DNA from 2 places in the Bacillus sp. NP247 genome. Region 2 is predicted to be linked to the other one. Evidence: riboswitches for the same ligand, from Rfam matches in the RefSeq annotation. Region 2 holds a riboswitch; the other holds the start of a gene.

What was found. Region 2 has a riboswitch for S-adenosylmethionine ahead of KPL75_RS11635 (methionine ABC transporter ATP-binding protein). Riboswitches for the same ligand answer to the same signal wherever they lie in the genome.
Region 1: another riboswitch for S-adenosylmethionine. It lies ahead of KPL75_RS15150 (peptide ABC transporter substrate-binding protein); the one in region 2 lies ahead of KPL75_RS11635 (methionine ABC transporter ATP-binding protein).

The regions. Positions count from the first base shown of each region.
Region 1 covers NZ_CP076653.1:2,864,345-2,867,948, reverse strand. The annotation lists gene proC (pyrroline-5-carboxylate reductase) at 1-415, shown strand, start outside; gene KPL75_RS15155 (aldo/keto reductase) at 417-1,250, shown strand; SAM riboswitch class I at 1,404-1,508, shown strand; gene KPL75_RS15150 (peptide ABC transporter substrate-binding protein) at 1,644-3,284, shown strand.
Region 2 covers NZ_CP076653.1:2,179,883-2,183,486, forward strand. The annotation lists gene metQ (methionine ABC transporter substrate-binding lipoprotein MetQ) at 1-439, opposite strand, end outside; gene KPL75_RS11630 (methionine ABC transporter permease) at 462-1,127, opposite strand; gene KPL75_RS11635 (methionine ABC transporter ATP-binding protein) at 1,120-2,145, opposite strand; SAM riboswitch class I at 2,456-2,563, opposite strand; gene KPL75_RS11640 (hypothetical protein) at 2,689-3,033, opposite strand; gene KPL75_RS11645 (thioredoxin family protein) at 3,186-3,494, opposite strand; gene KPL75_RS11650 (toprim domain-containing protein) at 3,498-3,604, opposite strand, start outside.

The DNA.
Region 1 (3,604 bases), 680 kb from region 2:
GTCTATCTCCTTATATACGACGGGACATTCTGTAGATGAAACACATCAAGAAACGTTACAACTTCTTTTAAAAGGTATTGGTACCTCACAGTTTTGTACCGAAGAGGAAGTTCACCAACTTACCGCAGTTACTGGTAGTGCACCTGCTTTTCTCTATCACTTTGCTGAAGGTTTAATTGAAGCAACGAAAAGCTATGGTATTGATGAGGAAACAGCAAAACACCTTGTCATTCAAATGATTGCTGGCTCTGCCGCTATGCTCCAGCAAAATCAGGATCCAGCTATGCTCCGCGAGCAAGTAACAACACCAGGAGGTTCAACGGCTGAAGGCTTAAAAGTTCTATATGAAAATAATTTTTCAGAAGTCATTCAACAAGCAGTTGAAGCGACCAATAAAAAAGCTAGGGGGAATTAATATGACTTTAACAAGTTTAAACGACTATACAACATTACATAACGGCGTGAAAATGCCTTGGTTCGGCTTGGGTGTTTTTAAAGTTGCAGATGGTACAGAAGTAATTGATTCTGTAAAAGCAGCTATAAAAAATGGATACCGTAGTATCGATACTGCTGCGATATATAAAAACGAAGAAGGCGTTGGACAGGCAATTCAAGAATCTGGTATTCCTCGTGAAGAGTTATTCATCACTTCAAAAGTGTGGAATAGTGATCAAGGTTACGAGTCAACATTACAAGCATTTGAAACTACATTAGAAAAATTAGGTCTAGAATATTTAGATCTATACTTAGTACATTGGCCTGTAAAAGGAAAATACACTGAATCATGGAAAGCTTTAGAGAAACTTTATAAAGACGGTCGTGTGCGCGCTATTGGTGTGAGTAATTTCAACATTCACCACTTGCAAGACGTATTTGAAATTGCTGAAATCAAGCCAATGGTCAACCAAGTGGAATACCACCCTCGCTTAGCACAAGAAGAATTACATGCTTTCTGTAGAGAACATAACGTCCAGCTTGAAGCTTGGTCACCATTAATGCAAGGGCAACTACTGGATAATCCAACATTACAAGAAATCGCTACAAAATATAATAAATCGACTGCACAAGTTATTTTACGCTGGGATTTACAAAACGAAGTTGTAACGATTCCTAAATCAATTAAAGAACACCGCATTATTGAAAATGCAAACATCTTCGACTTTGAATTAAGCTCGGATGATATGAAAGCAATTCAAGCTTTAAATGAAAATCATCGCGTCGGTCCAGATCCAGATAACTTTAACTTCTAGTAGGAAAACCACTGCCATATGCAGTGGTTTTTTTATTTTTAAAAAACTGAAAATTTAAACTATATTTCATTTGATTGACACTTCATTATCTAAGGTGTAAGATTTTGAATTATCAAAGAAACACAAAAATTAATAAAATTTATTCGTTTACTCATTGTATCAAGAGAGGTGGAGGGACTGGCCCTTTGAAACCTCGGCAGCAGGTTCATTTTGAATACTGTGCCACTTCCTGCAAGCTTTATGCTTGAAAGATAGAATGAGGGACTTCGTTTATATACGGGTGCATAACTTGTACGTAAAAATCCCTCTTTCTCAATCCGAAAAGAGGGATTTTTTATTTTTCATTTCCCTCATCATCATCCAATCTTATTAATTATCTAGGAGGAAAATCAAATGAAAAAGAAGTTTGTACCCGGTATTGCATCAGTTGTAGGAGTAAGTATTTTATTAACTGGTTGTGGTAGTTATAAAAACGAAGCGAGTGGAGCAAATGCAAAAGATGAGGCACCTAGTAAGCAAGTTTTAAACTTATCTTCACCTACTGAGATTCGAACAATGGATACAGCTCGTGCTACAGATACTGATTCTGGTCAAGTAATGAGAAATGTATTTGAAGGTTTGTATAATCTTGGTGAAGGTAATAAACCTGTTCCTGGTGTTGCAAAATCTCATGAAGTAAGTGGTGATAAAACGAAATACACATTCCATTTACGAGATTCAAGATGGTCAAACGGTACTCCTGTTACAGCGAAAGATTTTGTCTTCGCTTGGCAAAGAGCTGTCGACCCAGCAACAGCCTCTGAATATGCATTTTTATTCTTTGATATTAAAAACGCAACAAAGATTAACAACAAAGAACTTCCAGCCGACCAACTTGGTGTAAAAGCAGTTGACGACCATACGTTTGAAGTAGAATTAGAGCGTCCTGTTCCGTACTTTATTAGCTTAACAGCGTTCCCAACATTTCTACCCATTAACGAAGAATTCTTTAAAGCACAAGGTGATAAGTACGCTTTAGAAGATAATACAATTTTGTACAACGGGGCTTTTACACTAAGCGATTGGAAGCACGAACAAAGCTTTAAATTTAAGAAAAACCCTACCTATTGGGATAAAGATAATGTCAAACTGGAAGAAATTAATTTTAACGTCGTAAAAGAAAAATCAACAGAAGTAAATTTATTCGAATCTAAACAATTAGACCGTATAAAACTAACATCTGACTTCGTTGATAAATATAAAAAAGATGCTAACTTTAAAGAACGTCCGAACGTAGGCGTACAATTTTTGCGTATGAATCAACAAAACAAAGTACTTCAAAACGTTTCTGCACGCCAAGCAATCGATCAAACAATCGATAGAAAATCCTTTGTAAATACGCTATTAAATGATGGATCTACACCAACTTACGGTCTCGTACCAAAAAACTTTGCAAAGGGATCTGACGGAAAAGACTTCCGTGCTGTAAACGGCGATTTAACAAAAGTTGATACAAAAGCTGCACAAGAATTATGGAAAAAAGCAAAAAAAGAACTTGGTTCTGAAAAGATAACATTAGAATTATTAACAAGTGACGGTGACCTTGAGAAGAAAACCGGTGAGTTCTTAAAAGGACAACTAGAAAAGAATTTAGAAGGCTTAACAGTAAATATAAAACCACAACCGCGTAAGCAACAAGTTTCACTCTTATTAAAAGGTGACTACGAAATTGGAATTGACGGTTGGAGCCCTGACTTTGCTGATCCAATCACATTCCTTGAATTGTTTACAACGAATAACCCTTACAACTTAGATCATTACTCTAATAAAGAGTTTGATGACACAATTGAAAAGGTTAAAACTACCTTGGCTGGTGATGAAAAAGCTCGCTGGGAAGCGTTACTAGCATCAGAAAAAATATTGTTTAAAGACTCTGTTATCGCTCCTCTTTACCAAAAAGGCGAATCTTATTTAGAGCGATCCTTTGTAAAGGGTATTGTGCAAGTAGACTTTGCTGGTCAATTAAACTTCAAATGGGCAAAAATTGAAAAATAAAGTGAAACTTTAATCATCGTGTTTCCGCCAACTCCCATTGTTTTCTTGGCAAAATATATTAAAAGTAGATTCCTTAATATGAGTGAATCTACTTTTTTAATATATTATTTCAAAAAATTAACACTCTATTTTTATTATTGACATATAGTTCTTTCCAGTGTTAATATTCTAAATAATCAAAGAAACTAAATATTTCACCACCAAAATATAATGTCTACTATGTTGAAACATATAACGATAGATTATAGTTCAACATGTATATACATATAGAACACATGATTACCTACATACACATATTTATAATAGGTTTTCTCTTCTTC
Region 2 (3,604 bases):
TTTGTAAAATTGCTAAACCACGACCATGATCAGTAACAGAATTACTCATAATAATTGTCGCCCCGTCTGGAAGTTCTTTTAAGCTTTTATATTTTTGAGAATACACACCAATCGGTTCTAAATGAACTTTTCCTGCTATTTCAAAATCATATTTCTTATCTTTAATTTCTTTTTCTAAATACGGAATGTGCTGGAAGTAGTTAGCATCTAATTCTTTATCTGCTAACGATTTATTCGGTAACACGTAGTCTTGGAATTTTTTAATTTCTAACTCAATTCCTTTTTTCTCAAGTAACGGTTTTGCCTTTTCTAAAATTTCAGCGTGCGGTACGTTAGAAGCACCAACAACTAGTTTCTCTTCATCTTTATCTTTCCCGCCACAAGCAGCTAACCCAAAAATTGAAGTTGAAATAAGTGCTGTAAGTAATAATTTTTTCATTTGAAATATCCCCCTGTTTTCACTATCTTTTATCTATTCGAGTCGTTACACTATCACCAATCCACTGAATTAAAAATACAACGAGTAATACACAAATTGTCGCAACGATTGTTACATCGTTATTTCCACGCTGGAATCCTTCTAAGTAAGCAAGTGTTCCAAGACCACCAGCACCAACAACACCTGCCATTGCTGTATAGCCTACTAAAGCAATTGTCGTAACCGTAATACCAGATACTAACGCTGGTAACGATTCTGGAATTAACACTTTCAAAATAATTGTGCTTGTTTTTGCTCCCATTGCTTTTGAAGCTTCAATTACACCTTTATCAATTTCACGAAGTGCGATTTCAACCATTCTCGCGTAAAACGGTGCTGCGCCAATAATTAAAGCTGGCAGTGCTGCACTCGCTCCAAGAATTGTTCCAAGAAGGATTTTTGTGAATGGGATTAATAAAATAATTAAAATGATGAACGGTATAGAACGGAAAATGTTTACGAATGCTCCAATCACCGTATTAATCGCTTTATTTTCCCATAAATTATCTTTCGCTGTCATAAAGAGTAATAGTCCTAAAATAAGTCCTAACACAAATGTGGCAAGCGCTGCGATTGCCGTCATATATAACGTTTCACCAGTTGCTTCTAACATTTGATTCCAATCAATATTTGCGATTAACTTATCCATGTGCAATCACCTCCAGCTCTACTTGATCTTGATGAATTCCTTCTATCGCTTGCTGGATCGCTGTTTCCTCACCATTTAAATGAACGACTAAACTTCCGTAAGAACCGTTATTCGTTTGTGCGATATTTCCTTGCAAAATGCTAACTTCTATATCGCTGCGTTGCATTAATCTTTGAAGTACTGGTCTTTCTACAGCCTCACCGACAAACTGCAAGCGAACTACTTTTCCATCTGGGTATTTTTCAATTAAACTTTCAATCGTTTCATTTGTATCTTCAGAATCCGTTAACTGCTGTACAAATCGTTTTGTAATGTCTTGCTGCGGATTACGGAATACGTCAAGTACTGGACCTGTTTCTACAATCTTCCCTTTCTCCATTACCGCCACTCGATTACAAATCTTCCGAATCACGTGCATCTCATGTGTAATTAATACAATTGTTAAGTTGAGACGCTTATTAATGTCTAATAATAAATCTAAAATTTGATCCGTCGTTTCTGGATCAAGAGCTGACGTTGCTTCATCACATAAAAGTACTTGTGGATTATTTGCTAGCGCTCTTGCAATCCCAACGCGCTGCTTTTGCCCACCACTTAGCTGAGATGGGTACGCGTCTCCTCTTCCCTCTAATCCAACAAGATGAATTAACTCATCGACACGTTTTCTTCTCTCCGCCTTATCGACACCTGCAATTTCAAGTGGGAATGCGATATTTTCACGCACAGTTCTTGACCAAAGTAAGTTGAAATGCTGAAAAATCATTCCGATTTCTTGTCTTGCCTTACGAAGTTCATTTCCAGTAATCGCTGAAATGACACGATTCGCAATTGTAATTTGGCCAGAAGTTGGTTTCTCTAACTGATTAAACAATCTGATTAAAGAACTTTTCCCAGCGCCACTATATCCGATAACACCAAATATTTCGCCTTTCTCTATTTGTAAGTTGGCGTTATCTACAGCAGTGACATCACCGCTTTTTGCCTTATATATCTTCTTTACATTCTCTAATAGAATCATGATGTTCACCCCTTTTTTAAATAAAAAGCGCAAGCGGCTCGTTTAGAACAAAAGGGCGTTGGAATCCCAGACGTAGAGGCGCTTTTTGCCTCATAGGAAGGGATGAAACGACCGACTGTTCTAGCCGCTGGAGCTGGATTTCTTAAAAGTTTTGGATAGACTCCACAATTTTTTTATTTCTGATGCGTGTAGTCCATCGGTATAGCTCCTCTTATTATTTGAATGTCCTCCGCATTCAAACAACAAAAAACCTTTCCGCTTCTAGAGAAGCAGAAAGGTTTATATGCGTATATAACAACATTATCCCTCTCTCTCATCTCTCAAAGCATTTGCTTTGCAGGAATTGGCACCATTTCAACATAAGTTGACGGTTGCCGGGCTTCACAGGGCACAGTCCCTCCACCTCTCTTAATAAGAGAAATCAGATTAAATTTTCGTCTGATTTAAAATTTATGAAATTGTCTATATTTTATGAATTGAATTGTATCAATATCCACACGCTGTGTCAACAGAAATTTTCGCAAAAAAAGAAACTTCAGAATTTTAAGCTCCGACTGACATCGGTTTACATATATGAAACATCGATTCAACTAATAACATCGTGCGATACGTTCCAGAATATTGTACCCGTCCATCACTCATTAACGTTTGCAACCTCATATTTCCAGTCACTAATTTTTGTACATCCTCTTCCTCTAAACAAACGATTTGTTCCGTTCCTCTCGCCTCTTTCAAAAGTTCTATATAATCTCTTGAAATTTGTAACGAACAGCATTCATCTCCAAAACGAAAATTAACAGTTCTTTCTCCTTGCCTTAAAAGCGGTTCTAAATGATATTGACCATTAGCGTAATTTACAAATGATTGAAGCAAAGAATATAATTTCATCCTAAATCACATCCCTCATATCACTTTCTATTACATACCATTCCCTCTTATTAAAGCGCAATCCTGTTACTTTCGCTCGACAAATACTGTATCTATCACGCATGTCGACATATTTCCCAAGAAATATGTCGAGGCGGCAAAAACTTTGCCGCCTACTTTAATTCCGTATATAAATATTCAACCGAATGAAATGCATATATTTTCTTCATCAGTGTCCCATTTTCAAAAATAAGTAAACACGGTACACTTTCTATCCCATACTCTTTCGCTAAATGCGGGGCATAATTTAAATCTAACATCCCAATTTTCAAATCTTCAATCGTCATCTCAACGACCGTTAACATCTTCTTTGCTAATTGGCATGTTCCACACATTGGTGTATACACATATAACACTGTTTTTTCTTCATTTCCTATTAGGGCTGTAGCTTCGGCACCTGTCCAATCAATCACTTCTATCATTCCTTACCGTAAATATTCTGTATAAACGTCAATGTCAGCTCCCCATAATACATTTGCTAAATGTGAAGAAGGTGCAGTCGCCACCTCGCGATACGAGCGATCAATATAAA